4 regions of the Streptomyces sp. NPDC045846 genome follow, and region 2 is predicted to be linked to each of the others. Evidence: riboswitches for the same ligand, from Rfam matches in the RefSeq annotation. Region 2 holds a riboswitch; each other region holds the start of a gene.
What was found. Region 2 has a riboswitch for cyclic di-AMP ahead of AC07F3_RS11090 (transglycosylase SLT domain-containing protein). Riboswitches for the same ligand answer to the same signal wherever they lie in the genome.

Region 1 (6,894 bases), on a different contig from region 2:
GGACGGCGGAATTCGTCCGGGACGCCCTGACGGTGTACGCCGAGCGGCACCTCACCGACGGTCCGGCCGCCACCGGGAGCACGTGCGCGGAGTAGTCTCGCGCTCGCCATGAGTGAGCACGGGAGAGCGGCGACGCGGTCGGGACAGCGAAGGACACGGCGGAAGGTGCCTGCCGTGCTGCTGCTCGTCGTCTGCGCGCTCGTCCTGAGCGGCTGTGAGAAGACGGCCGGGCCCGCCCCGGTCGCCCGGGTGCCGGCCGCCGGGACCGCGGCCCCCGCGCACGGCTGCCGACTGAACCGCGGCGGCTGGGTCGAGCTGCCGTGCGTGCCCGATCGGGGCGCGAACCACCGCCACACCCCAGGGAGCTGCGCCCGGGGACGCCCGGGCCCGCACCGCTGCCGCCGCCACTGACCGGCACCCGCTTGGGCGCGCCGAGTCGCCGGGGCGGCCGGAAGGCGCCAGGCTGGACGGGTGCGGCAGGCAGCGGAGGGCGACGGGCGCCTGGTACGGGCGCTACCCGTACTGCTCATCGTCGTCGGCTTCGTCTCCGACGCCTCGACCCCGCCCGACCTGACGTTCGCCGCGCTGTTCGCCGGCGCCCCCGTGATCGCCGCCCCGTTCCACTCGGCCCGCGCCACCGCCGCCATCGGCCTGGGCTCGATGCTCGCGGTGGTGGCGCTCTGGTTCATACACGATCTTCCCAACCTGGGTGAAGGCGCCAGCGAGCTGTTCACCGTGCTGACGGTGGGTGCCCTGGCCCTCGTCATCAACCGCATCCTGCGCCGCAGCGACGAGCAGCTCGCCTCGGCCCGCGTCATCGCCGAGACAGCGCAGCGCGCCGTCCTGCCCACGCCCGCGGCCCGGATCGGCGGCCTCCACGTGGCCGCGCGGTACGAGGCGGCGCAGGCGGACGCCTTCATCGGCGGTGACCTGTTCGCCGTGCAGGACACCCCGTACGGGGTGCGGCTCATCGTCGGTGACGTACGCGGCAAGGGCCTCCAGGCGGTGGAGGCCGTCGCCGTGGTGATCGGCGCCTTCCGCGAGGCCGCCGAGCACGAGTCGTCCCTGGAGGCGGTGACCCAGCGCCTGGAGCGGGCGCTGGCCCGCGAGGGCACCCGCCGCGACCGGCTCGACGCGGTCGAGGGGTTCACCACCGCGCTGCTCGCCGAGATCCCGCGCGGCGACGGCACCGTACGTCTGGTGAACCGGGGGCACCCCGAGCCGTTCCTGCTGCACGCGGACGGCTCCCTCGACACCCTCGTGCCGAGCGAGCCCGCGCTGCCGCTCGGCATGGCGGACCTCGGGGTGTGGCCGGACCGGTCCGATCCGCACCCCTTTCCCGCCGGGTCGACGCTGCTCCTCTACACCGACGGCCTGTCCGAGGCGCGGGACGCCGAGGGAGTCTTCTACGACCCGGGCACCCGGCTGCGCGGGGCGATCTTCCCCGGCCCGGAGGAGGTCCTGGACGCGCTCGTCGACGACGTGCGCCGGTACACGGGCGGCGGCGCGAGCGACGACATGGCGCTGCTCGCGGTGACCCGGCCGAGCGAGGGGCAGCCCGAGCGGCGGCGCACCGTCAGGATCGTGAAATGAGGCGCTCACGGTGCGTGCCCGAAGGGTGTCGCTGCGCATAACAATTGACACACCGTCAGAAATGGAGTGTGACGCGCGTGACCCCGAGGAGCCGTCAACTCGCCCGGCTTGGCCCGGCTATGGTGCGGTAAGTCCAGGCCAGGACCGTTAACGATCAGTGGGAACGGCTTGGAAACCACCCCTGCTGTCTATTAACGTTCGATAACGCAGCGCGGTCGTCCCAGCCGCCGCCAAGGCGGCGCCGCGCGCCTGCGCCGAATTCCGCAAGGGAACCGGGGAACCACCAACTTGGGGTGAATCGGGCGCCTTCCCGGGCGCTCGTAGGAGACCTTCCTGCTCCGAACCCGTCAGCTAACCCGGTAGGCGAGAAGGAAGGAAAGGAGCGCGCCTTCGTGGCGTCCAACGAGCCTGCCCTCGACACCCCCATGCCTCCGCATTCGCTGTACGGGGACGTACCCGGCGAGACCGAGAGCTGGGAGGAGTGGGACCCGACCGAGGAGTCCGTCCGCCCGGTACGCGGCCGCCACCGGGTGGCCAAGCAGCGCGGCGGCCTCGCCCGCAGCTCCACCGTCCTCGGCGTCGGCGTCATAGCCGCGGTCGGCGCGGGCGGCATGGCCACCGCGCAGACCAAGCCGCCGGTCTCCATATCCCTGCCCGACTCCGTCAAGGACAACCTGCCCGACCTCGGGTCGCTGCCCGGCGTCGGCGAACTCGTCGCGCACGGCGCGGACGCCCCGAAGACCGCCGCGGCCCGGGCCGACCAGAAGATCGCCGCCGCGCCGCTCACCATGGCCGGCCTGTCCACCGCCGAGGCCGAACAGGGCGCCACCGACGCCGGTGAGGCGCTGCGCGCCCGCATCCTCCAGCAGGCCGAGCAGCAGAAGGCCGGTGCGGCGGCCGAGGCGAAGGCGGCCGCGCAGAAGGCCGCCGCCGAGAAGGCGGCCGCCGAGGCCAAGGCCAAGCAGGACGCGGCCACCGCCCAGGCCGCGGCCGACAAGAAGGCGGCCGAGGAGGCCGCGGCGAAGAAGGCGGAGGAGGAGCGGCTCGCCAAGCTGGCCGCGAGCTACTCGCTGCCGGTGGGCTCGTACACGCTCACCTCCACGTTCGGCGAGGCCGGCTCGATGTGGTCCTCCGGCCACCACACCGGCCTCGACTTCGCGGCCCCGACGGGTACGCCGCTCAAGGCGATCCACTCCGGGACGATCAAGTCGGCGGGCTGGGCGGGGGCGTACGGCTACCGCACGGTCATCGCGCTCGACGACGGCAGCGAGCTCTGGTACTGCCACCAGTCGTCCCTCGCGGTGTCGGTGGGGCAGCAGGTGGCGGCGGGGGATGTCATCGGGCGCGTCGGTGCGACGGGGAATGTGACCGGGCCGCATCTGCACCTGGAGGTGCACACGCCGTCCGGTACGGGTATCGATCCCATGGCCTGGCTTCAGTCGAAGGGCCTCAATCCCTGAGGTGGCCCTGCGGGGTGGCCCGTTTCGCGCAGTTCCTCGCGCCCCTTGATGCGCTGTCGTCCGTCCGGCGTGGGTGGTTGCTCGCGCAGTTCCCCGCGCCCCTGAACCCCTCTTTCGTCTGCGGGCCGTGACCGCTTGCTCGCGCAGTTCCCCGCGCCCCTTGGCCCGTTTTGGTCTGGGGTCAGTGCAAGTACGGGTTGTGGTGGGCCGGGGCTGGTTGGTTGTAGGGGGGATGCGGAGCGTAGGGCGTGTACTGCACGTGCTGGGTGTAGGGGTGCGGGGGGCCCGGCTGTGGGGGCAGCCAGATCCGGCCCGTCGCGCCCGCCGCGTACAGCAGCGCCGGGGCTGCGACCGGCTTGCGCTCCCACAGATGGTGGAGCAGCTCCTGCTCGCGGGCCGCGAAGTCGGGCCCAGGGCCGGTGGCTCCCGCGCTGCGGTAGGCGCGGTGGCGCAGGAAGGCGAGCGCGGTCGCGAACGCCTCGTACTCGGCGACCGCCCGTGCCGCGGGCTTCCCGCCGAAGCGGTGGTGCGCGAAGTCGCGGGCTGTGGCGCGGGCCCGCATCGAGGACAGCGCGAGCGGCTCGGCGGGACCGAGCCAGCCGGCCGCGGCGTACGCGGGCAGCTCGGCGGCGATCGTCCGCAGCTCGCGCTGGCGGCTCCAGATCGCGAGCCAGGTCAGCAGCCCGAACACCGGCACCATGAAGGCCCCGTACACGATGTAGAAGCCGTACACCCCGAACAGCGTCGAACTGTTCCACAGGGCGTGCATGCCCATCGCGCACACCAGGCCCAGCAGCGGGAAGGCGACCCGGCGCAGCCGCCTGCCGGGCGGCGCGAGCGCGGCCATGCCGAAGCCGATGCCGGTCAGCACGGTGAACAGGGGGTGCGCGAACGGCGACATGACGACCCGTACGAAGAACGTCGCCGCCGTGGTCGAGGCGAGGCCCCCGCTGTGGCTGGCCTGGTCCTCTCCGAAGGCGTTGCCCAGGTACAGGATGTTCTCGGTGAAGGCGAAGCCGGTGGCGGTGAAACCGGCGAAGACGACGCCGTCGACGATCCCCTTGAAGTCGCGTCTGCGGAAGAGGAACAGCAGCAGGACGGCCACCGCCTTCGCGCTCTCCTCGACGATGGGCGCTATGACGCTGGCGCCCAGATGGTCGGCGGAGGACGGGTCGGCGGTGGCCGTGGCTATCCAGCGCGTCGCGAACGAGTTGGCGATGATCGCGACCAGGGCGGCGGCGCAGGCGCCCCACGACAGGGCGAACAGGAGGTTGCGCCACGGGCCGGGATCGACCCGGTCCAGCCAGCGGAACGCGGCGCCGAGCAGCGGCACCGGAAGCACCGCGAGCCCGAGCCCCACCAGGAAGCCCTCGGTGCCGGTCTGGTCCCGTACGAGAGCGAAGATGACCAGGCCGCACAGCGCGAGCAGGGTGATCAGCGCGCCCGCGCGGACCGCCTTGGAACGCCAGAAGTCGCGGCGCGGGCGGTAGCGCCACTTCGCCCGGTCCGGCGGGACCGCGTCGAACCGGGGCTCGTCCGCGCACGCCGGAACGGGCTGGGCCGTGAGACCCGGCCCGGCCTGCTGGGGCGCCTGCCCGGGGTGCGGGCGGTGCGGAAGCGACTCGAAGGACACCAGACGACCCTAACGAGGGTCACTGACAATGCGCGACGGTGCCTGCACTACCCGCTGTGCCCGACACGCCGGAACAGCAGGTCGTGCACGACGTGGCCCTTGTCGAGGCCCTGGCCCTCGAACCGGGTCAGCGGCCGGAACGCGGGGCGGGGCGCGTAGCCGCCGCCCTCGACCGTGTTCTCGAAGTCGGGGTGGGCTTCGAGGACTTCCAGCATCTGCTCGGCGTAGTCCTCCCAGTCCGTCGCGCAGTGCAGTACCGCGCCGGGCTTCATCCGCGTCGCGGCGAGCGAGAGGAACTCGGGCTGGATCAGGCGGCGCTTGTGGTGCCGCTTCTTGGGCCACGGGTCGGGGAAGTACACGCGCAGGCCGTCCAGGGCGTCCGGCTCCAGCATTTCGCGCAGCAGGATGATCGCGTCGCCGTTGGCCACGCGGACGTTGCTCAGGCCGCCGCGCTCGGCGAGGCCGAGGAGGTTGCCCTGGCCGGGGGTGTGCACGTCGACCGCGAGGATGCCGGTGGACGGGTCGTCCGCGGCCATCTGCGCGGTGGCCTCGCCCATGCCGAAGCCGATCTCCAGGACCACGGGGAGGCCGTCGAACATCTCGGCCAGATCGATCCTGCGCAGCCCGTCGATGTCGAAGCCCCACACCGGCCACAGGCGCTCCAGGTACTCGCCCTGGCCGGTGGTGACGCGGCTGCGGCGGGGCTGGAAGCTGCGGATGCGGCGTTCGTGGTGCGAGCCGGCGGGGTCGGCCGCCGGGCCGCCCGGGAAGCGGGGCGCCTTGTCCCTGGGCAGGACCTTTTCGGTGGCCGCCGCGGCCGGGGCTTCTGGGGTGTGGGGGTGCTCAGACACAATGCGGCCAATTCTACGACCCTGCTGCTGGCAGGGGTGCGGCGTCGCTTCGCCAGGGGCGCTAGGGGTGGGGCAGGGATGCCAGTACCCTTCCCGCCACTTCTCTTCCGATCGGCAACGACGCCGTCGCCGCCGGGCTCGGGGCGTTCAGGACGTGGACCACTCTCGGAGTTTCCCGGATCAGGAAGTCGTCCACCAGGGTGCCGTCCCTCAGGACGGCCTGTGCGCGGACTCCCGCCGGGGCCGTGCGCAGGTCGGACTCCTCGACGGCGGGCAGCAGCCGGCGTACCGCGTCCGTGAAGGCGCGCTTCGACAGGGAGCGGCGCACCTCGCCCGCGCCGTAGCGCCAGTGGCGGCGGGCTATCCGCCAGGTGCCGGGCCAGCCGAGGGTGCCGGCCAGCTCGGCGGGGCGCACCGTCCGCCAGTCGTAGCCCTCGCGGGCCGCGGCGGGCACCGCGTTGGGGCCGACGTGGACCGAGCCGTCGACACCCCGGGTGAGGTGGACGCCGAGGAAGGGGAAGGCGGGGTCGGGCACCGGGTAGACCAGGCCCTTGACCAGACCGGGCCGGGCCAGCTCGTAGTACTCGCCGCGGAACGGCACGATCCGCACCCCGGGATCGTCGCCCGCGAGCCGTGCCACCCGGTCGCAGTGCAGCCCCGCGCAGTTGACCAGGGCGCGGGCGCGCAGCACCGTGCCGTCGGCCGTGCGCACGGCGGCGCCCAGCTCCGGGCGCCGGGAGACGTGGACGACCTCCGCGCCGTAGCGCACGTCCGCACCGGACAGCTCGGCGAGGCGGGCCGCCACCGCCCCGTAGTCGCACACCCCCGTCGTGCCGACGTGGATCGCGGCCAGCCCGCGCACCTCCGGCTCGTACGCCGCTATCTGCGCCGGGCCCAGCTCGCGCACCGGGATGCCGTTCTCCCGGCCGCGCTGGACCAGCGCGTGCAGCCGCGGCAGCTCGGCGCGCTCGGTGGCCACGATCAGCTTGCCGGTCACCTCGTGGGCGATGCCGTGCCGTGCGCAGAACTCGACCATCTCGGCCGCGCCCCGCACCGCGAAGCGCGCCTTGAGGGAGCCGGGCTTGTAGTAGATGCCGCTGTGGATGACCCCGCTGTTGCGCCCGGTCTGGTGCCGGGCGGGGCCGCTCTCCTTCTCCAGGACCGTCACGCGCGTCCCGGGCGATGCCTGCGTGAGGGCGTACGCCGTCGACAGACCGACGATCCCGCCGCCGATCACCAGCACGTCGCAGTCGTACGTCGTCACCCACACACCTCCCACCCCGGCCGTGTTCCTTCCCGGAGGACGGCCCCGGACCCCCTCACCACATACTGCACTGACCCACTGACAATCCCGGTA
Region 2 (6,894 bases):
TCGGCCTTCTCCAGGGTCCGGGAGAACACGATCTTCGGCATCTCCCGCCAGATGCGGGCGAATTCGGCGACCACGGCAGGGGCCGCGGGATCCGCGTCGGCGGTCGGCCAGTACGCGGCCATGAGCTCATGGGTGACGCGCCCCTCCAGGAAAGCGCCCATGGTGGCGAGCTGTTCGTTGAAGTGCCGATGCAGCTCGTCGTCGACCAGGTGCCAGTCGATGTGCCCTTCGGGCCCCGCGAAGAAGCCGTCGAGAGAGACCGACACGGAATGGATGATCTTTCTCGTCGCAGTCACCCGAGCGACGATACGCCCGCACCGCCCGGAATTCCGCGCACCCGTCGGCCTCTTTCGGGTACGAGAGGTTCCTTCTGTCGCCGTGCCGCGCGGCCCGTTGACAGGACGCGAAATCCGCACCCGACTGCTGAGCACCACGCGGCCGCAACCCGGTTGATTTCAGCCAGAGTTCACCGGACGTGCCAGGGGCGTCGCCGCCGCGCCAGGCAGGCTCTCGGGTCTCCGAGGGCCGTTCGCGCTCCAGCGCGCTCGACTGCCGCGCGTACGGGATGGTCGGCTTGCGGGCCACAGCCCCCACTACCGAGAGCCAACTCGGCTCCTGTCAGCGCCGGTTGTCTCCGGCGACGCCCCCGCCCAGCGCCACGCGCGCGGCCTCCTCCACCGTGGCGGCCGACCGGAACAGGGCGTCGAGGCCGCCCGCCGTGAGGATCCTCAGATGCCACGGCCGGGCGCAGACGACGCCGAGGTGCCCCTTGCGGTCCCGGATCCTGCGATAGGCACGGCTCAGCAGGGTCAGGACGGCGCAGTCGAAGAACTCCACGGGCCGGAGGTCCACGATCACCCTGGCGCCGGCGGGCTGGGTGGCGGCGTCGAGGTGCAACTGCACGCCGGGCGCGGTGGCCAGGTCGACCGTGCCGTGGACCTCGACCACGGTGAACCCCTGCATCAGGTACGTACGCGCGTTGCAGCACCGGTCCGGCAACAGCCCCGGCGGAAGCGGCACGGGGGCCGAGACGGATGGCCGAGCGGTGGTTCCCATGACAGCTCCCGGTCCAGAACTGACCCCCACGGGCGCGGAGGTACTCGGTAATGGGCAGTCACCGTGGTCCCGGGGTGACGCACTACCACCCTAGAAACAGCCCCGTATGCAGAAACGTGCAGCCTTCGATTTGTTCACCCTGGGGGGTGAACGAAATTTGCGCCGCTCCCCGTTTGAACCCCGCACACGGGGAGTGAAGCCCAGATTCCGGGGGCTCCGGCCCGGCACGGCGTCAGCCCGGGCCGAAGTGGCCCACGCGCTCGCCCCGCGGGGATCGCCCCCGTGCGGCGGATGTCATGCTCTCGTCCATGGGAGATCACGGAAGCCACGACCTGGTACGCCGGAGCTACGACGCCGTGGCCGAGACCTACGCGGCCCGGCTGCTCGACGAGCTCACGGGCAAGCCGCTCGACCGGGCGCTGCTCGCGAGCCTGGTCGAGCAGACGGAGGCGGGGGCGCCGGTCGCGGACCTCGGCTGCGGGCCGGGGCACGTGGCGGCCCTGCTCGCCGGGCAGGGCGTGAAGGCGGTCGGCATCGACTTGTCCGGCGCCATGGTCGCCCTCGGGCGCCGCACGTTCCCCGATGTGGACTTCCGCGAGGGGGACCTGCTGGAACTGCCCGCCGCCGACGGGGAGTTCGGCGCGGCCGTCGCGCTGTACTCGGTCATCCACCTGGCGCCGTCCGAGCTGCACGGCGCCTTCGAGGAGGCGCATCGGGTGCTGCGGCCCGGCGGCCTGCTCCTCGTCGCGTTCCACCTCGGTTCGGAGGTGCGGCACCTGGACGAGTGGTGGGGCCACGAGGTGGACATCGAGTTCCGCTTCCTCGAAACCGGGCGCGTCGTCCGGGCGCTGGAGGACGCGGGGTTCGCCGTGGAGATGCGGATGGAGCGTGCCCCGTACGCCGAGGAGGCCGAGACCCGGCGGGCCTATCTGCTGGCCCGCCGGAGCTGACGGCCGCGCGCCGGGCGGCGGATGGGCCGCTCGCGCGGCGGGGCCGGGCGCCCCGAGCGCGCCCGGCCCCGCGGGCGGATCAGTACGCGCCGAAGACGTTGTCGATCGAGCCGTACGTCTTGGCGGCGTAGTTGCACGCGGCGGTGATGTTGGCCACCGGGTCGTAGCTGTCCAGGGACGTACCCGGCACGTGGAAGGCGAGGAACGTGGGCTGGATGACCTGGAGCAGCCCCTTGGAGGGGGTTCCGGCCACCGCGTTGGAGTCCCAGTTGTTGATGGCCAGCGGGTTGCCCGAGGACTCGCGCATGACGTTGCGGTAGATGCCGTCGTAGCTGCCGGGGATGCCGTGCTGGGCCATGATGTCCAGCGACTGCCGGATCCAGCCGTCCAGGTTGTTGGCGTACGCGGGCGCGCTGGTCGCGGCGGCCGTGCTGGCCGCGGTGAGGGTGGCCGGGCGGGCGGAGCGGTCGGCCCGGCCGGCCGAGGCGTCGCGGGCGGCCGGGGCGCCGACGGTGAGCTTCAGGCCGGGGTGGATCATCGCGGGGTTGCCGCCGATGACGCTCTGGTTGTCCTGGTACAGCTGCTTCCAGCCGCCGCTCACGTTGAGGGCGTCGGCGATCTTGGAGAGCGAGTCCCCGGCGACGACGGCGTAGCTCGTGGAAGCGCCCTTCACCGCCGTGATCGGCTGGGCGGCCGCGCGGGTGGGCGCCGCGACCTTCGCCGTGGTGGCGGAGTGGACCGACGCCGGAGCGGCGGTGGCCGTGGTCGCACCGATCACCGGAATGGCCAGGACGGCGCCGCCCGTGCCTGCCGCGGCGAGGCCACGGGAGAGCGGGCTGGACTTGGGGCGGCGGTGCTTGCCCTTTGCAGGCATGGTGTTTTCCTCTCCGTCGCCTACGAGGTGAGCTGTCGGGTTCGGACGGGAGATGTCCGGTCGCGGCACACGCGACTTCACCCCAGCCGTTCCGGAATGCGGATCGGCGGCTTACCTGGGTCCCCCGCTCCTGCCGTACGTGTCTGGGAGGCTCCGGACGGCGGCAGGATTCGGCGTTCCTTCCGGATTGACGGTGAACGTAAACGAATATGCCGAGTGGAAACAAGGCCAGAATTCAATGGGGCCCGTCCGGGATATAGATCCACTTAAATCCACCCGCCCCACCCGTGCCTCCGAAGGCCCTCAACTCGCTTTCCGCCGAGCCGAAATGACGGACCGGAGCCCGATCGGCCGCCCCTCGCCCACGTGACCCACTTCACTCGCCCAGCGGGCGTCCGGGCAGGTCGATCACAAAAAGGTGAGTGTTATCCATTAACCCCTAATTCGGACATTTCAAAACCGGGGGTCGCGAATCCGATAACACCCCAATAGGGACACTCGGGACTTCTGTCGCCCCTCAGGCCTCCCACGACGGGTCGGCACACGTGACCCCGCACACCCTGGCCGGGGATCATGCTCACAGCCCGCCCTCCGCGGCGGGACCGGCGGCGGAGAGGTGGCACGGTGATCCGGGAGAGCACGGAGTACGACGTCCTGGTGGTCGGAGGCACGGGGGTGGACACGGTCGTACGGGTCGACTCCCTGCCGGTCCCGCTCGCCGACTCGGTGCAGGTCGGGCCCATCGAGGAGTGGCCCGGCCACACGGGCGCGAACGTCGCCCTCGGGGCCCGGGCACTCGGCCTCGAGGTCGGCCTGATCGACTGCATCGGTGACGACTGGACCGGGTCCCAGGTGCGCCGGCTGCTGGCCGAGGGGGACGTGGACTTCGCCCCGCTGATCTCAGCCGCGGGCACCCGCCGGGCGGTGAACCTGGTGGACGCCGAGGGCCGGCGGATGTCGTTCTACGACGCACGCGACCCGGCCGACCTGCGGATGCCCCCGGACTTCTACCTGCCCCGGCTCCGCAGGGCCCGGCACGTCCACCTCTCGATCACGAACTTCGCGCGCTTCCTCTACGACGACATCCTGGAGCTCGGCGTGCCCGTCTCCACCGATCTGCACGACTGGGACGGACTGGCCGAACACCACCGGGAGTTCGCCCTCCGCTCCGACCTCGTGTTCCTCAGCGCGGCGGGCGCGGGCACGGGCACGACCGCTCTGATGCGGGAGATCCTGCGCGAGGGCCGCGCGGACACCGTGGTCGCGACGGCGGGAGCCGACGGCTCCTACGTCCTCACCCGCGACGGCCACTCCACCCCGCACCATGTCCCGGCGGCGCCGCCGCGCGCCCCCGTCGTGGACACCAACGGGGCGGGAGACGCGTATGTCAGCGGCTTCCTGTACGGCAGGCTCAGCGGCCGGGACGCACGGGAATGCGGCCGACTCGGCGCGGTGGCCGGCGCCCACGCCTGCACCGCGCCGGCCGCCACCGATCCCCTCTCCCTCAGGGAGCTGCTGGCGGCCGATCAGATCGCCTGAAATCATTTCGGCGTTGACCGCCGGGCAGCCCGCGCCCCGCCACCATGGCCGCACAACCGGCGCTTTGAACAGCCTTTCTTACGCCCCATCAAGTCCTATAAGGAAGAACATGAACGACATCAGCGAATTCAAAAGCTTTTCCCCCACGACTCTCGCCGACGTTCTGGGCCGCGCACAGGTCATGGATATCGGAATTCGCCCTTTGTGGTCTCCGATGCCGCGTGTCGCCGGTCCCGCATTCACTGTTCGCTGCCCCGCGGGGGACAACCTCATGCTGCACGCGGCCATCCATCGCGCCGAGCCCGGCTCGGTCATCGTCGTCGAATCGGGCGATCTGGACTACGCGCTGGCGGGCGGAAACGTGTGCGCCGTCGCCCAACGCCGAGGAATCGCTGCGTTCGTGGCCGACGGCGTCATCCGCGACCTCGCCGAGGTCCGTGAGTCGGGCTTTCCCGTGTTCGCCCGGGGCGTCATCCCCATCCCCGGGACCAAGTCCGCGGTGACCCCGCTCAACGAGCCGGTGCGATGCGGTGGGGTGCGGGTTGCGGCGGGCGATGTCGTGGTGGCCGACGAGGAAGGCGTCGTGGTCACTCCCCACGGGCGCCGGGAGCAGGTGCTGCTCGACGCCCGGCGGAAGGTGGCCAAGGAGGCGGCCGAGTCCCTCGACGCGTGGCAGGAGGCGCACCGCGCGCGCATCGACAAGGCGCTGAGCGAGGGCGGTTTCCAGGGCTGAGCCCAGGCCCTCAACGACTGTTGCGTGATGGCCGGTTGACGGCTCTAGGCCGGTGGGCGTGGGTGCGCCCACCCGTCGCGGGGCTCACACCGTCCCCACCTCGCGGACGAGTTCGAGGCCGAGGACGCGGTCCAGGTAGGCGAAGGTCTCGAACTTCGCGCCCTGCGGCACCTCGGCGTCCCTCTCCAGATCGCCCAGCAGGCGCAGGGCGGCCGAGGTGTCCAGCCGGTTGTCCAGGGCGGTACGGGCGGCGCCCTTGAGCTCGGCCGGGACCGGCTTCGAGGGCTGCGCGGCCCAGGTGGCCACCGCGTGCCGCCACCGGGCCAGGGTGCGGCCGGCTTCGCCGACCTCGTCGGCCGTGAACGAGACCGGTTCCTCGTGGCCGTGGCCGAGCAGCAACAGCCGTACGGCCAGCGGATCGGCGGGTTCGAGGGACGGCAACCGGGCCTCGCCGATCCGCAGGCAGGCCGCGCCCGGCCCCTCATACGTTCCGCTGGTGAGGTGGACGCCGGGCGGGCCTCCGAGCGCCTCGGCCAGTTCGGCCGGATCGCCCTCGGCGTCGGCCGGCCGGATCCCGGCGGCGGAGGCGGAGGGGTTGTCCGGACCGGACCGGCCGATGAGCACCGCCCTGCCCCGCATTTCGACGACGCGCGCCAGCACGTCCGCGATCAGCAGTACCCGCAGTCCGGTCCCCGGGGCGCCGTCGTCCGGCACATGGGCGCAGATGCGCAGCGGGCCCGGCCCGGCGAGTTCATCGACGATTCGCAGCACGTCGCCGAGCCTAGGCGCTCGTGCCCGCCGCTGACACCGGTCCGCGCCCGCCCGCACCAAGAAAGCAGCGCGCCCTGCGCCCGCCTCAGGCGAGCAGCGGCCTCAGCGCCCCGCCCCGCAGCCGTGTGACGAGCGGCGCCGCGTACCGGCGTGCGGACCAGGTCACCGCCAGCGAGACCAGGCCGCCGACCACGAACGCGACCAGTACGTCATGCGGATAGTGCGCGCCGACGTAGACACGCGAGGCGCCCATTAGGAGGGCGACCAGCGCCGCGACCGCGCCGAGGCGCCGGTCGACCAGGAACAGGGCGACGGCCGCGGCCGCGGCCACCGTCGTGTGGTTGCTGGGGAACGCGTAGTCGTCCAGGGGCGGGCACTTCTCGATGAGGAAGTCGTGGGGCAGCGCCCGGCAGGGGCGCGGCTCGGTGAACACCGACTTGATCGCGTCATTGACCACGTACGCGAACACCACCGCGAACGGCGCGGCCAGTGCCGCCGCCATCACCGGGGCGTCCTTGCGCCGGGCCGACCACCATCCGGCCAGCATGAACACCGCGAACAGGGCGATGCCGTAACTGGTGAAGGCGGACACCGGCCCGTTCAGCCAGTGCGTGTGCCGGGCGAAGTCGGTGATGTCGCCGTACAGGCCGCCGTCGATGGACGCGCCGTCCAGGGCCTGCGTCGTAGGGGTGGAACTGGTCATGGGATGCTGTTCTCCGGTGGTTCGGGCGGCAGCGCGCGCCCCGCGGGCAACGGGACGGGATGACGGGCGGGACTCCAGGTGACTGCCGGGTGAGCGGAACATGAACGTCTACACGCACGTAGACGTTAAACGACGGCGATCGGTTGCCCGGTACCGCGGCCCGGCCGGGCCGGTTTCGCGGCGGGCCTCAGGCCCAGAGCGCCTCGGCGACGGCCACGCCCATGAAGACGGCGCCGAGCCCCGCCACCACGCTGACCACGACGTTGGC
Region 3 (6,894 bases), on a different contig from region 2:
GCGAGATGCTGCCTGCGGCGGCTTCGGGGAGGAAGGGCTGGTACGTCATGTACGAGCGCGGGTCGACGACCGTGACGGTCGCTTCCGCGTAACGCATCTTCTTGAGAATGCGTCGCGCTGCGTACAGGCCTACGTACCCGCCACCTACTACGAGGATCCTGGGACGCTCCGTGGTGCTCATGCCATCGAGTATCCACCCGCCCGTGGACCCCCGCTCGTGCGCCCCTTCACAAGGTTCGCAGGGGGCTCTGCTACACTGCGCGGCCCACGTGACCGAGGTCATGGCGCCCGGAGGGAACCACGGCAGCAGGGAGAGCGTTGTTCACCCCTCCTGAACTGGCCTGCACCGCCCGGGACTCGGTGGACCACTGCCGTGGGAAACGCAGGCGTTACGCGCCCTTCACCGTCTGGAATGCGCCCGGATGAGCCCCCGGTGCCTCAGAAAGCGGTCCCGGGACCACAAACCTCGGCCCCGGGACCCGATTTCCTTGTGAAGAACTTCACGAACTTTCTCCGCCGGGGCGCCCAGAAGGCCCCCTCCGGACCGCGATCAGGCGATCGACCAGGCGATTCCGTCCAGAATGTCGTGCTCGCTGACCACGACCTCGCGGGCCCCGGTCCGCTCCATGACGGCGAGCAGCACCAGCGCACCGGCCGCGATCACGTCGATGCGCCCGGGGTGCAGCACGGGGATGCGGGCGCGCTCCTCGTGGGTGGAGGCGAGGAGCCGCGCGGCGACGGCGGCCACGTCCTCGTGAGGGATACGTGAATGATGGATGGCGGCCGAGTCGTACGCGGTGAGCCCCAGGGCGATGGCCGCGACGGTGGTGACCGAGCCCGCGAGGCCGACCAGGGTGCGCGGTTCGCGCAGCGGCACGCTCTGCTCGGCGAGGTCGAGGGCGGCCTCGATGTCGGCGCGGATCGCGGCGATCTGCTCGGGGGTGGCCGGATCGCCGGGGTGGTGGCGCTCGGTCATCCGCACACAGCCGATGTCGACCGAGCGGGCGGCCTCCACACTGCGGGAGCCGACCACGAACTCGGTGGAGCCGCCGCCGATGTCGACGACCAGGTACGAGCCGTCGGCGTGCAGTTCCTTGGTGGCGCCGGTGAAGGAGAACTCGGCCTCCTGGTCGCCGGAGATCACCTCGGGCTCGACGCCGAGGATGTCGAGGACCCCGCGCACGAAGTCGTCCCGGTTCTCGGCGTCCCGCGAGGCGGAGGTCGCCACGAAGCGGATGCGCTCCGCGCCGAGTTCCTTGATCACGGCGGCGTACTCGCGGCACGCCGCGAACGTCCGCTCCAGGGCCTCGGGGGCCAGCCGTCCGGTGCGGTCCACGCCCTGGCCGAGCCGGACGATCGTCATCCGCCGGTCCAGGTCGGTGATCTCGCCGGTGGCGGGGTCCGCGTCGGCGACCAGGAGGCGGATCGAGTTCGTGCCGCAGTCGATCGCGGCGACGCGCGTCACTGGTCGTCCTCCCCGCCGCACGGCGTCACGCACGGGCCCTTGGCCCACCACTCGGGCAGCAGGGCGATCGCCTCGTCGCCGAGCGGGTTCACGCCCGGCCCGGCCGCCAGCGAGTGGCCCACGAGCACGTGCAGGCACTTCACCCGGTCCGGCATGCCGCCCGCGCTGGGGAAGCCCTCCAGGACCTCGATGGCGTCGCGGCGCGCGATGTAGTCCTCGTGCGCGGCGCGGTAGGCGGCGGCCAGCTCCGGGTCGCTCGCGAGGCGCTCCGTCATCTCCTTCATGACGCCGTTCGCCTCCAGGGTGCCGATCGCGGAGGCCGCGCGCGGGCACGTGAGGTAGTACGTCGTCGGGAACGGCGTGCCGTCCTCCAGGCGCGGGGCCGTCTCGACGACGTCCGGGTTGCCGCAGGGGCAGCGGTGCGCGATGGCGCGCAGCCCGCGCGGCGGGCGGCCGAGCTGCTGCTTGAAGGCGGCGATGTCCGCGTCGGTGGGCTCGGTGCGGTCGGTCTGGGGCGGGGGCGTTTCCATGCCTGGGTCAGTCTCTATCGCTAGCGGTGGTCAGTTGGCGGGACGGTCGGCCCGGTCGACGCCGTCCCAGAGGTTGGAGTGCCAGGCGCGTCCGGTCGCGCCCTTGTCCTCGCGGTGCTTGTCGGCCGCGCCCGGGTCGACGACGGTGAAGCCGGTCTCCCCCGGGAACTGCATGTGCAGGTGCTCGCGGGCCAGCTTCTCGATGTACGCGTCGTCCTGGAGCCGCGCCTTCTCGTCCCGCAGCCGCTCGACCGCTTGCTGGGCGTCGGCGGCCTTGCGCTGCTGGTCGGAGATGTCGGCGCGCTGCGAGACGTACTGCCGCATCGGGTAGGCGAGGGCCACGATCAGGGAGCAGAGCACCAGGGCGAGGAGGGCCGCCCGGCCGGTGAGCCGGGAGCGGCGGGCCTGGCGCTTGCTCTGCGAGCGGTAGACGCGGGCGGCGGTCTGCTCGCCGAGCACCTTGAGCCGGGCCGCGGTGGAGAACCGGTCGCGGTCACCGCCCTTGGCGTTCTTGCCCATCGCTCTCCCGCCTCCCCGTTACACACGGACGTCCCCGGACACGGTACGGGACCGCGGCCGGGGACGTACGTACGACTGGCTAGGGCGTCAGCCCTTCACGACGTCAGCCCTTGAAGCGGGGGAACGCGCTGCGGCCCGCGTACACGGCGGCGTCGTCGAGGATCTCCTCGATGCGCAGCAGCTGGTTGTACTTGGCGACGCGGTCCGAGCGGGCCGGGGCGCCGGTCTTGATCTGGCCGCAGTTCACCGCGACGGCGAGGTCGGCGATGGTGACGTCCTCGGTCTCGCCGGAGCGGTGCGACATCATGCACTTGAAGCCGTTGCGCTGGGCCATCTCGACGGCGTCCAGGGTCTCGGTCAGCGAACCGATCTGGTTGACCTTGACGAGCAGGGCGTTGGCGGAGCCCTCCTCGATGCCGCGCGACAGGCGCTCGGGGTTGGTCACGAACAGGTCGTCACCGACGATCTGGACCTTGGAGCCCAGGCGCGAGGTGATGGTGTTCCAGCCGGCCCAGTCGTCCTCGAACAGCGGGTCCTCGATGGAGACCAGCGGGTACGCGGAGACGAGCTCCTCGTAGTACTCGGTCATCTCGGCGGCCGAGCGGGACTTGCCCTCGAACTCGTACTTGCCGTCCTTGTAGAACTCGGACGCGGCGACGTCGAGCGCGAGCGCGATGTCCTTGCCCGGGGCGTAACCGGCTTCCTTGATGGCCTCGAGGATGAGGTCGAGGGCGGCGCGGTTGGACTCCAGGTTCGGCGCGAAGCCGCCCTCGTCACCGAGGCCGGTGGACAGGCCCTTGCGCTTCAGGACGCTCTTGAGCGTGTGGTAGACCTCGGCACCCCAGCGAAGGGCCTCGGAGAAGGACTCCGCGCCGATCGGGGCGATCATGAACTCCTGGATGTCCACGTTGGAGTCGGCGTGCGACCCGCCGTTGAGGATGTTCATCATCGGGACGGGCAGCAGGTGCGCGTTGGGGCCGCCCAGGTAGCGGAACAGCGGCAGGTCGCTGGCCTCGGAGGCGGCGTGCGCGACGGCGAGGGAGACGCCGAGGATGGCGTTGGCGCCGAGCGAGCCCTTGTTGTCCGTGGCGTCCAGGTCGAACATGGCCTGGTCGATCAGGCGCTGCTCGGTGGCGTCGTAGCCGACGAGCTCCGGGCCGATCTGCTCGATGACGGCGAGGACGGCCTTCTCGACACCCTTGCCGCCGTAGCGGTTCGGGTCGCCGTCGCGGAGCTCGATGGCCTCGAAGGCACCGGTGGAGGCGCCGGACGGAACTGCAGCACGGCCGGTGCTGCCGTCGTCGAGGCCGACCTCGACCTCGACCGTGGGGTTGCCTCGGGAGTCCAGGATTTCCCGGGCTACGACGACGTCGATGGACGGCACGAGCATCTCCTTCTGGGATGTGACGCTAGATGTGACGCAAGCAGTGCAGGGACATGCGGGGTCGCTTCGCCTTGCGACAAGAGCCTAACCGGCTCTGGAGCTCCGGCCAGCCGAGTGCCCGCCTCCTGGGACGAAAAAGGGCCCAAGGACCCTGATTCCCGGGCAAAGGACCACAACACTACTGCCCGGTAATGACGAAGCCCCGGCCCGGCGCGTACGGGGGGAACGCGCCGGGCCGGGGCGGCCTGAAGGGGGCGGGACTCAGCCGAGGTGCAGCTTCTGGCCCGGGAAGATCAGGTTCGCGTCCTTGACGATGTCCTTGTTCAGGTCGAACAGCTTCTGCCAGCCGCCCTTGACGCCGTTGGCCGCGGCGATGTTGCCGAGCGTGTCGCCGGACTTGACGGCGTACTCGCCGTTGCCCTGCTTGACCGGCTCGCTGCGCTGCTCGTCGCGGCTGGCCTTCGGCGCCGACTCGGCGCGCTCGGACTTCTGCTGCGGCTGGGCCTGCTGCTTCGGCTTGGACGGCTTCGACGGCTTCGACGAGGACGAGGAACCGGAGGTGTCCACGTCGGCCTTGCCGCCGCCCGAGGTCAGGTTGCCCGCACCGGCGCAGGACCAGGCACCCGGGCCCTGCATCGCGAGCAGCTTCTCGGCGGTGGCTATCTGCTGGCCCTTGGTGGCCAGGTCGGCGCGCGAGGCGTACTGGGTGCCGCCGGCGGCGGCCCAGGAGGACTGCGAGAACTGCAGGCCGCCGTAGTAGCCGTTGCCGGTGTTGATGGACCAGTTGCCGCCGGACTCGCACTGGGCGACGGCGTCCCAGGTCTGGACGGAGGCGGCGGAGGCGTTGCCCGCCGCCATCAGCGGGGCGGCCACGGCGGCGCCGGTGACACCGGCCAGCGTGGCGACACGGACGGCCTTGGACGGGCGGCGGTGCTTGCCCTTGCCGGAAAGCAGCATGGAGGTTCTCCTCACCGACGCCTGCGAGGTGAGCTGTCGGGTTCGGGCGTGAGCTGCCCGGCCGAGCGTCGGTGCGCCCGTCTTCACCCCAAGCCGGTTCCGGCAGTCATGTGAACTGCTGGGCCCGGCGCCTACCTTGGGTCCCCCGCTCCTGCCTACGGCGCATAAGCGTCGACTGTTCCCTCCGGCCGACGGCAGGATTCGGCGTGCTCGGTCGAAGGGGCTCGCGGTGACGAGCGAGAACGACGAAAACACACGCCCCGCCAATGTTCAAAGACGCACATCGCGGAGAAATCCCCCCTACTTGCGGCGACACAAGGGATGTTTCCGCAGGTGAGGGGCGGGACGGACGGACCGGGCAGACGGGACACGCCAGTTGGGGCGAAGAGACCCATGTCTCACTTGCGCAGAACGGACATAGGCCCGCGAACTAACCCTGCTTCGGCGCCGAGTTCGGGGTCGCGGCGGCGGCCGCCGTGGCCTTCAGGTCCAGGCTCTGGCCAGGCAGGATGAGGTTCGGGTCGGTGCCGATGAGGTGCTCGTTGGCGTGGTAGAGCGCGGGCCAGCCGCCCTCGATCTTGTTCGCGTCGGCGATGGCCGAGAGATTGTCGCCGGGGCGCACGGTGTAGTCGCCGCTCGCGGGAAGGGTGTTACCGGTCTCACGTGAGGCACCGTCACCTCGCGAGGGGTGCTGCCCCGCGTCGCGGCCGTCGGCCGGACTGCCCGGAGCGCCCGGCTCGGTCCGGCCGGCCGGCGCGCCCGAGGGGGTGCCGCCCGGAGCCGTGCCCGCGCTCTCCTCGGGCGAGGGCGCCCCGCGGTGCTTGCCGGGGGCCGCGGGGGTGGAGGCGGACGGCGCCGGGGACTTGGGCGGGTCGCTCGGCTTGGGGGCGCCCGGCGCGGGCGTGGCGGGCGCGGAGCCGCCCGGCGCCGGGGTGGCGCCCGGCGTCTTGGCCGGCGGGGTGCCGGGGGTCGCGGGGAGGGGCGCGGTCGTGCCGTCCGAGGTGTCGGGCACGCCCGGGTCGACGTTGGCCGAGCCGCCGCCCTTGGCGAGCCCGGCGCCGCTGCCGCAGTTCGCGAAGGCCCCCGGGCCCTTGGCCGCGAGCACCTTCTCGGCCACGGCTATCTGCTGGGCGCGGCTGGCCAGGTCGGCGCGCTGGGCGTACTCCGTGCCGCCGTACGCCTCCCATGTGGGCTGCGAGAACTGGAGGCCGCCGTACAGGCCGTTGCCGAGGTCGGCGCTCCACAGCCCGCCCGACTCACAGGCCGCGACCTGGTTCCAGGTGCTCGCGTCCGCGGCGTTCGCGCCGGTCGCGGCGAGCAGGGGAAGGGCGATGGCCGAGCCGGTCACTCCCGCCGCGACGACGAGAGCGGGTGCCTGGCGGGGTCGACGATGCCGTCCATTCCCGGAGCGCATGAATAAGGCCTTCCGTGTGACTGCTGAGCCGAATGAACGGTGAACGTAGCCGTACTCGAACGCCTGTCACAAGTCGATGCACCAGAGATCACATAAAAGTCACAGTCTTGACGGTCCGTCAGTTCCGGCCCGGTCCCGGCCGGTCAGCGGGGCGGCGTGAACTGGACCGGCAGGGTGCGCAGTCCGCGCATGATGAGCCCGCCGCGCCAGCGCAAATCGTCAGGTTCCGCCCCCAGCCGCAGGTCAGGAAGGCGCCGCAGCAGCGTCGCGAGCGCGGTCTGCCCTTCGAGCCGGGCGAGCGGGGCGCCGAGGCAGTAATGGATGCCGTGGCCGTACCCGAGGTGCTGGTTGTCCCTGCGGCCGAGGTCGAGGACGTCCGGGGCGGCGAAGCGCTCGGGGTCGCGGTCGGCGGCGGCGAGCACCACGAGCACCGGGTCGCCCGAGGCGATGTCCTGGCCGCCGATCGTCAGCGGCTCGGTGGCGAACCGCCAGGTCGCCAGCTCCACGGGCCCGTCGTACCGCAGCAGCTCCTCGACGCCGGTTTCGAGGAGGTCGCTCCGCCCGGCGGCGAGCGAGTCCTGGAGCCGCCCCCGCTGTCCGGGGTTGCGCAGCAGCGCGTACACCC
Region 4 (6,894 bases), on a different contig from region 2:
ACGCGCTTGCATACAGTGGCAGGACTTCTTCACTCAGGACTTTCTCCCGCCAGTACTTCACACGGCGGTACTGCACATCGCGAACGAAGGGACGTACATGCCCATGGGTCACACGGCCACAGCGCAGGCCGGCTCCGGCGGCCTGACAGCGACTGAGCACCGACTGGCCAACGGCCTGCGCGTGGTGCTCTCCGAGGACCACCTGACCCCGGTCGCCGCGGTGTGCCTCTGGTACGACGTGGGCTCGCGCCACGAGGTCAAGGGCCGCACCGGCCTCGCCCACCTCTTCGAGCACCTCATGTTCCAGGGCTCCCAGCAGGTGCACGGCAACGGCCACTTCGAGCTGGTGCAGGGGGCCGGCGGTTCGCTGAACGGCACCACCAGCTTCGAGCGCACCAACTACTTCGAGACCATGCCCGCCCACCAGGTGGAGCTCGCGCTCTGGCTGGAGGCCGACCGCATGGGCTCGCTCCTGGCCGCGCTGGACGAGGAGTCGATGGAGAACCAGCGCGACGTCGTCAAGAACGAGCGCCGCCAGCGCTACGACAACGTGCCCTACGGCACCGCCTTCGAGAAGCTGACCGCCCTCGCCTACCCCGAGGGCCACCCCTACCACCACACGCCGATCGGCTCGATGGCCGACCTGGACGCGGCCACCCTGGAAGACGCTCGGCACTTCTTCCGTACCTATTACGCGCCCAACAACGCGGTGCTCGCGGTGGTCGGCGACATCGACCCCGCGCAGACGCTGGCCTGGGTGGAGAAGTACTTCGGCTCCATCCCCGCCCACGACGGCAAGCAGCCGCCGCGCGACGGCACGCTGCCGGGCACCATGGGCGGGCAGCTGCGCGAGGTCGTCGAGGAGGACGTCCCGGCCCGCGCGCTGATGGCCGCCTACCGGCTGCCCCACGACGGCACCCGCGAGGCCGACGCCGCCGACCTGGCGCTCACCGTCCTCGGCGGCGGCGAGTCCTCCCGGCTGCACAACCGCCTGGTCCGCCGCGACCAGAGCGCGGTGGCCGCCGGATTCGGCCTGCTGCGGCTCGCCGGGGCGCCCTCGCTCGGCTGGCTGGACGTCAAGACGTCCGCGGGCGTCGAGGTCCCCGACATCGAGGCCGCGGTCGACGAGGAGCTCGCGCGGTTCGCCGAGGAGGGCCCCACCGACGAGGAGATGGAGCGCGCCCAGGCCCAGTTGGAGCGCGAGTGGCTCGACCGGCTCGGCACGGTCGCCGGCCGCGCCGACGAACTGTGCCGGTACGCCGTGCTGTTCGGCGACCCGCAGCTCGCCCTGACCGCGGTCGACCGCGTCCTGGACATCACCGCCGCCGAGGTCAAGGCGGTCGCCGCGGCGACGCTGCGCCCCGACAACCGGGCGGTCCTGGTGTACGAGCCCATCGCGGCACCCGAGGCAGGCAACGAAGAGGAAGAAGAGGCGGGCCAGTGACGGACGCTGTCGTGACCATGGAGTTCCACCCGCAGCCGGCCGCCGGCACCCCCACGCCGTGGGCCTTCCCGGCCCCCGAGCGCGGCACGCTCGCCAACGGCGTGACCGTGTTGCGCTGCCACCGGCCCGGCCAGCAGGTCGTCGCCGTGGAGATCTTCCTCGCGGCCCCGCTGGACGCCGAGCCCGAGGGCCTCGACGGCGTCGCCACCATCATGGCGCGCGCCCTGACCGAGGGCACCGACAAGCACTCGGCCGAGGAGTTCGCCGCCGAGCTGGAGCGGTGCGGCGCCACCATCGACGCACACGCCGACCACCCCGGCGTGCGGGTCTCCCTCGAAGTGCCGGTCTCGCGGCTGCCCAAGGCGCTCTCGCTGCTCGCCGAGGCGCTGCGGGCCCCCGCGTTCGCCGACTCCGAGATCGAGCGGCTGGTGCGCAACCGGCTCGACGAGATCCCGCACGAGCAGGCCAACCCGGCCCGGCGGGCCGCCAAGCAGCTCTCCAAGGAGCTGTTCCCGGCCTCCGCGCGCATGTCCCGGCCCCGCCAGGGCACCGAGGAGACCGTCGCCCCGATCGACGCCGCCGCGGTGCGCGCCTTCTACGAGGCGTACGTGCGGCCCGCGACGACGGTGGCCGTGGTTGTCGGCGACCTGTCGGGCACCGACCTCGACGCGATCCTCGCGGACACCCTGGGCGACTGGACGGGCGACCCCGCGGAGCCGCGCCCCGTCCCGCCGATCACCGCCGACGACACCGGCCGGGTCGTCATCGTGGACCGCCCCGGCGCGGTCCAGACCCAGCTGCTCATCGGCCGCATCGGCGCCGACCGGCACGACCGGGTCTGGGCGGCCCAGGTGCTCGGCACGTACTGCCTGGGCGGCACCCTGACCTCCCGCCTCGACCGCGTGCTGCGCGAGGAGAAGGGCTACACCTACGGGGTGCGCGCGTTCGGCCAGGTGCTGCGCTCGGGGCCGGACGGCGGCGCCGCGATGCTCGCCATCAGCGGCTCGGTCGACACCCCGAACACCGGCCCGGCCCTCGACGACCTGTGGAAGGTGCTGCGCACGCTGGCCGCGGAGGGCCTCACCGACGCCGAGCGCGAGACGGCCGTGCAGAACCTGGTCGGCGTCGCGCCGCTCAAGTACGAGACGGCCGCGGCCGTCGCGGCGACGCTGGCCGACCAGGTCGAGCAGTTCCTGCCGGACGACTACCAGGCCCAGCTGTACGCGCTGCTCGCCGAGACCGGCACCGTGGAGGCGACGGCGGCCGTCGTCAACGCCTTCCCGGCCGACCGGCTCGTCACCGTGCTCGTGGGCGACGCCGCGCAGATCGAGGAGCCCGTCCGGGCGCTCGGAATCGGTGAAGTGACCGTCGTCACCGGCTGATTGAGGCCCGCGCGAGCGGAGACACAGGGGACCCCGGTGGCGGATGCGCCGCCGGGGTCCCCCCTTATGTCCGGTTTATTGGGGAGGTTGCCTGTCTGTCATGTGGCGTGCGCTACAAAATCCTGTGTGTGTTTGGTGATTGAAAGATCAGCCGTCTAGCGTCGGTCCCGCTGTCCGTCACCACCCGTCGCAGCCGCGGCACCGGACAGTGATCGCCGAGTCCCCGATGGCGCGAGCCAGGGGAGCCGGGGACCCACTCAGTCCCTGGGGTGAATCGGACGCCTCCGCCCGCGGAGGAGCCCGTAGGAGACCTTCCTGCTCCGAACCCGTCAGCTAACCCGGTAGGCGAGATGGAAGGAAAGGACACCGCCACTCCATGGCGTTCACCCGTGCCACCGGGAAGCACCGCGCGCCCAGCCGCATGACGCGCCGCAGCGCGAACATCGCGGGCATCGCCACCCTCGCCACCGCCGGAGTCGTAGGCACCCTCGCCTCCCCGGCCGTCGCCGCCCCGAGCGCCACCGCCGACACCGGCCTCACCCAGGCCATCGTCATCGGCGACACCCTCGCGGACCAGCTGGGCGCCCAGGCCGACGCGCAGAAGCAGGCCGCCGTGAAGGCCCGGGCGAAGGCCGAGGCCGAGGCGGCCGCCAAGGCCAAGGCGGAGCAGCGGGCCAAGGAGGACCGCGAGGCCAAGGAGCGGGCCGCGCGCGAGGCCGAGCGCAAGCGCCTCAACACCTTCGTGGCCCCCATATCCGACAGCTATGTGTCCACCGGCTACAAGACCGGCGGCTCGATCTGGTCGTCGGGCAGCCACACCGGCATCGATTTCCACGCGGCGAGCGGCACTTCGGTGCACGCCGTCGGCCTGGGCACCGTCGTCGAGGCGGGCTGGGGCGGGGCGTACGGCAACAACATCGTGATCCGGATGAACGACGGCACGTACACCCAGTACGGCCACCTCTCGGTCATCCAGGTCTCCGTCGGCCAGTCCGTCGAGCCCGGCCAGCAGATCGCGCTGTCGGGCGACACCGGCAACACCACCGGCCCGCACCTGCACTTCGAGGCCCGCACGGGCCCGCAGTACGGCTCGGACATCGACCCCGTCGCCTATCTGCGCTCGCACGGCGTCAACGTCTAGGACGTACCCGCGCGCACCGAAGGCCTCCGGCACACAGCCGGGGGCCTTCGTCGTTGGCCGGAAGAAATCCATCGGTTCCGGCCCGTCACCGGGAATTAACAAGGGCTGCCATAGAGTCGCGGAAAAGACGTCCATCGACCGCGTTGCGCGGGGATCAGGCGGAGGTTCGGCCATGCGCATTCCGGCGCATTCGGTATGCACGGCAATCCGCGACGACATTGTCTCGGGTGTCTTCGAGCGCGGCGGCCGGCTCGCCGAGGAGGTCCTCGCGCGCCGGTACGGGGTCTCCCGCGTGCCGGTCCGCGAGGCCCTGCGCACCCTGGAGTCCGAGGGCTTCGTGACCACCCGCAGGCACGCGGGCGCCTGTGTGGCCGAGCCCACCGAGCTGGAGGCCGCCGACCTCCTCGAACTGCGCGCGCTCCTGGAGCCGTTGGCCGCCGCGCGGGCCGCCGGGCGCCGGGGCGAGGCCCATCTCAAGGTGCTGCGCGGCCTGGTGAGGCTAGGTCAGGACCGGGCCAGGCGCGGTCAGGGCGAGGATCTGCGCTCACTGGGCGGCTGGTTCCACGAGACGCTGGCCCAGGCCTCCGCGAGCCCCGGACTCATCGCGCTGCTCACGCAGGTGCGGCACAAGGTCGCCTGGATGTACGTGGTCGACGGGACGGTCCGCCCGGTGGAGACCTGGGCCGAACGCGGCGCCATCACCGACGCGGTGGCCCGCGGCGACGCCGAACGCGCCCGCTCGCTCACCGCCCTGCACGCCGAGCGATCCTTTTCCGCCCATCGGCTGCGCGGGGCCGCGGCCGTGAGAACTCCGCAACCTCCCGTCAACACCGCGAGCGCCCGCGCTTAACAGGGGTGCCGTATACAAAGGAGGCGAAAAGCGCGGCCGCATTTCGCTGCCCGGAATTCGGGGCCCGGCGGTCTTTCGCGCAATCCGTCAAAGCTGTCGGCCCGGGGCGGGGAAAACGAAAGGACCGCCTCTCCCCGATGCGGAAGCGGCGGTCCTTCGACGTGACGTCGACCGGATCAGACGGTCTCGGGGAGCTCCTCGAGACCCTCGGCGACCAGCTTGGCCAGCCGGTCGAGCGCGGCGTCCGCGCCCTCGGCGTCGGAGGCCAGCACGATCTCCTCGCCGCCCTGCGCACCCAGGCCGAGCACCGCGAGCATGGACGCGGCGTTGACCGGGTTGCCGTCGGCCTTGGCGATGGTCATGGGGACTCCGGCGGCCGTGGCGGCACGGACGAAGATGGACGCGGGGCGGGCGTGCAGGCCCTCGGCCCAGCCGACGTTGACGCGGCGCTCAGCCATGGTGTTGCCCTTCGAAATCTCTGACGGTTGTCTAGACCAGTCTCTCATGTGGTGCGCGGTGCTCGTACCGACCATAGGCCCCAGTGTCCCGCCGATCGGCCCTCCCCACCTTGCCCCGCCCCGCACGGCCGCGCGACCCGTACGCTTTCGGTATGACGACGGCGTCCGACCCCGCGTACCCCGCTCACTGGGAGGCCGACGTGGTGCTGCGCGACGGCGGCACCGCGCGTATCCGGCCCATCACCACCGAGGACGCCGAGCGGCTGGTCTCCTTCTACGAGCTGGTCTCGGACGAGTCGAAGTACTACCGCTTCTTCGCGCCCTACCCCCGGCTCTCCGCGAAGGACGTCCACCGCTTCACCCATCACGACTACGTCGACCGGGTCGGACTGGCCGCCACGGTCGGGGGCGAGTTCATCGCGACGGTCCGCTACGACCGCATCAACGCCCAGGGCCGCCCCGCGTCCGCCCCCGCCGACGAGGCCGAGGTCGCCTTCCTCGTGCAGGACGCCCACCAGGGCCGGGGCGTCGCCTCCACCCTGCTCGAACACATCGCGGCGGTCGCCCGGGAGCGGGGCATCCGGCGGTTCGCGGCCGAGGTGCTCCCGGCCAACAGCAAGATGATCAAGGTGTTCACGGACGCCGGCTACCAGCAGAAGCGGTCCTTCGAGGACGGCTCGGTCCACCTCACCCTCGACCTGGAGCCCACCGCCGAGTCGCTCGCCGTGCAGCGGGCCCGTGAGCACCGCGCCGAGGCCCGCTCCGTGCAGCGCCTGCTGGCCCCCGGCTCGGTCGCGGTCATCGGCACCGGCCGGGCCCCGGGCGGCGTCGGCCGCGCCGTCCTGCGCAACCTCCTGGACGCCGGGTTCACCGGCCGCGTCCACGCCGTGAACAAGGCGCTCGGCGAGGGGCGGCACGAACTCGACGGCGTCCCCGCCTTCTCCTCCGTCGGCGCCATCGGCGAGCCGGTCGACCTGGCGATCGTCGCGGTGCCCGCCGAGCGGGTGCCCGAAGCGGTCGCCGACTGCGGCGAGCACGGCGTCCAGGGCCTCGTCGTCCTGGCGGCCGACTACGCCGAGAGCGGCCCGCACGGCAGGGAGCGCCAGCGCGCCCTGGTCCGCCAGGCCCGCTCGTACGGCATGCGCCTGATCGGCCCCAACGCCTTCGGGATCATCAACACCGCGGCCGGGGTGCGGCTGAACGCCTCGCTGGCCCCGCAGTCGCCGCCCGCGGGCCGGATCGGCCTGTTCACCCAGTCCGGCGCGATCGGCATAGCCCTCCTGTCGGGTCTCTACCGGCGCGGCGCGGGCCTGTCGACGTTCATCTCCTCAGGCAACCGCGCCGACCTGTCCGGCAACGACTTCCTCCAGTACTGGCACGAGGACCCCGACACGGACGTGGTCCTGCTCTACCTCGAATCCATCGGGAACCCGCGGAAGTTCACCCGCCTGGCCCGCCGCACCGCCGCGGCGAAGCCCGTCGTGGTCGTGAAGGGCGCCCGGCACAGCGGGACGACCCCGCCGGGCCACGCCGTGCCGGTGACCCGGGTGCCGGACGCCACCGTCTCGGCGCTGCTGCGCCAGGCGGGAGTGATCCTGGTCGGCACGGTCACCGAACTC

Region 1: another riboswitch for cyclic di-AMP. It lies ahead of AC07F3_RS37590 (M23 family metallopeptidase); the one in region 2 lies ahead of AC07F3_RS11090 (transglycosylase SLT domain-containing protein).
Region 3: another riboswitch for cyclic di-AMP. It lies ahead of AC07F3_RS29485 (transglycosylase family protein); the one in region 2 lies ahead of AC07F3_RS11090 (transglycosylase SLT domain-containing protein).
Region 4: another riboswitch for cyclic di-AMP. It lies ahead of AC07F3_RS31025 (M23 family metallopeptidase); the one in region 2 lies ahead of AC07F3_RS11090 (transglycosylase SLT domain-containing protein).

Annotation. Positions count from the first base shown of each region.
Region 1 is NZ_JBWKKJ010000021.1:17,051-23,944, reverse strand. Features, by position in the region: gene AC07F3_RS37605 (MerR family transcriptional regulator) at 1-95, shown strand, start outside; gene AC07F3_RS37600 (hypothetical protein) at 166-411, shown strand; gene AC07F3_RS37595 (PP2C family protein-serine/threonine phosphatase) at 472-1,593, shown strand; cyclic di-AMP (ydaO/yuaA leader) riboswitch at 1,836-1,974, shown strand; gene AC07F3_RS37590 (M23 family metallopeptidase) at 1,986-3,053, shown strand; gene AC07F3_RS37585 (PrsW family intramembrane metalloprotease) at 3,235-4,686, opposite strand; gene trmB (tRNA (guanosine(46)-N7)-methyltransferase TrmB) at 4,734-5,480, opposite strand; gene lhgO (L-2-hydroxyglutarate oxidase) at 5,599-6,801, opposite strand.
Region 2 is NZ_JBWKKJ010000003.1:454,185-461,078, forward strand. Features, by position in the region: gene AC07F3_RS11075 (dihydrofolate reductase family protein) at 1-296, opposite strand, end outside; gene AC07F3_RS11080 (anti-sigma factor antagonist) at 619-1,056, opposite strand; gene AC07F3_RS11085 (class I SAM-dependent methyltransferase) at 1,365-2,006, shown strand; gene AC07F3_RS11090 (transglycosylase SLT domain-containing protein) at 2,086-2,880, opposite strand; cyclic di-AMP (ydaO/yuaA leader) riboswitch at 2,883-3,066, opposite strand; gene AC07F3_RS11095 (carbohydrate kinase family protein) at 3,505-4,419, shown strand; gene AC07F3_RS11100 (RraA family protein) at 4,529-5,152, shown strand; gene AC07F3_RS11105 (hypothetical protein) at 5,237-5,923, opposite strand; gene AC07F3_RS11110 (phosphatase PAP2 family protein) at 6,009-6,626, opposite strand; gene crcB (fluoride efflux transporter CrcB) at 6,814-6,894, opposite strand, start outside.
Region 3 is NZ_JBWKKJ010000011.1:101,340-108,233, forward strand. Features, by position in the region: gene AC07F3_RS29460 (NAD(P)/FAD-dependent oxidoreductase) at 1-181, opposite strand, end outside; gene AC07F3_RS29465 (Ppx/GppA phosphatase family protein) at 551-1,465, opposite strand; gene AC07F3_RS29470 (DUF501 domain-containing protein) at 1,462-1,995, opposite strand; gene AC07F3_RS29475 (FtsB family cell division protein) at 2,026-2,514, opposite strand; gene eno (phosphopyruvate hydratase) at 2,618-3,904, opposite strand; gene AC07F3_RS29485 (transglycosylase family protein) at 4,160-4,855, opposite strand; cyclic di-AMP (ydaO/yuaA leader) riboswitch at 4,859-5,028, opposite strand; gene AC07F3_RS29490 (transglycosylase family protein) at 5,286-6,269, opposite strand; gene AC07F3_RS29495 (cytochrome P450 family protein) at 6,413-6,894, opposite strand, start outside.
Region 4 is NZ_JBWKKJ010000012.1:127,882-134,775, forward strand. Features, by position in the region: gene AC07F3_RS31015 (M16 family metallopeptidase) at 104-1,444, shown strand; gene AC07F3_RS31020 (M16 family metallopeptidase) at 1,462-2,826, shown strand; cyclic di-AMP (ydaO/yuaA leader) riboswitch at 3,030-3,189, shown strand; gene AC07F3_RS31025 (M23 family metallopeptidase) at 3,203-3,967, shown strand; gene AC07F3_RS31030 (GntR family transcriptional regulator) at 4,140-4,817, shown strand; gene AC07F3_RS31035 (HPr family phosphocarrier protein) at 4,994-5,275, opposite strand; gene AC07F3_RS31040 (bifunctional acetate--CoA ligase family protein/GNAT family N-acetyltransferase) at 5,428-6,894, shown strand, end outside.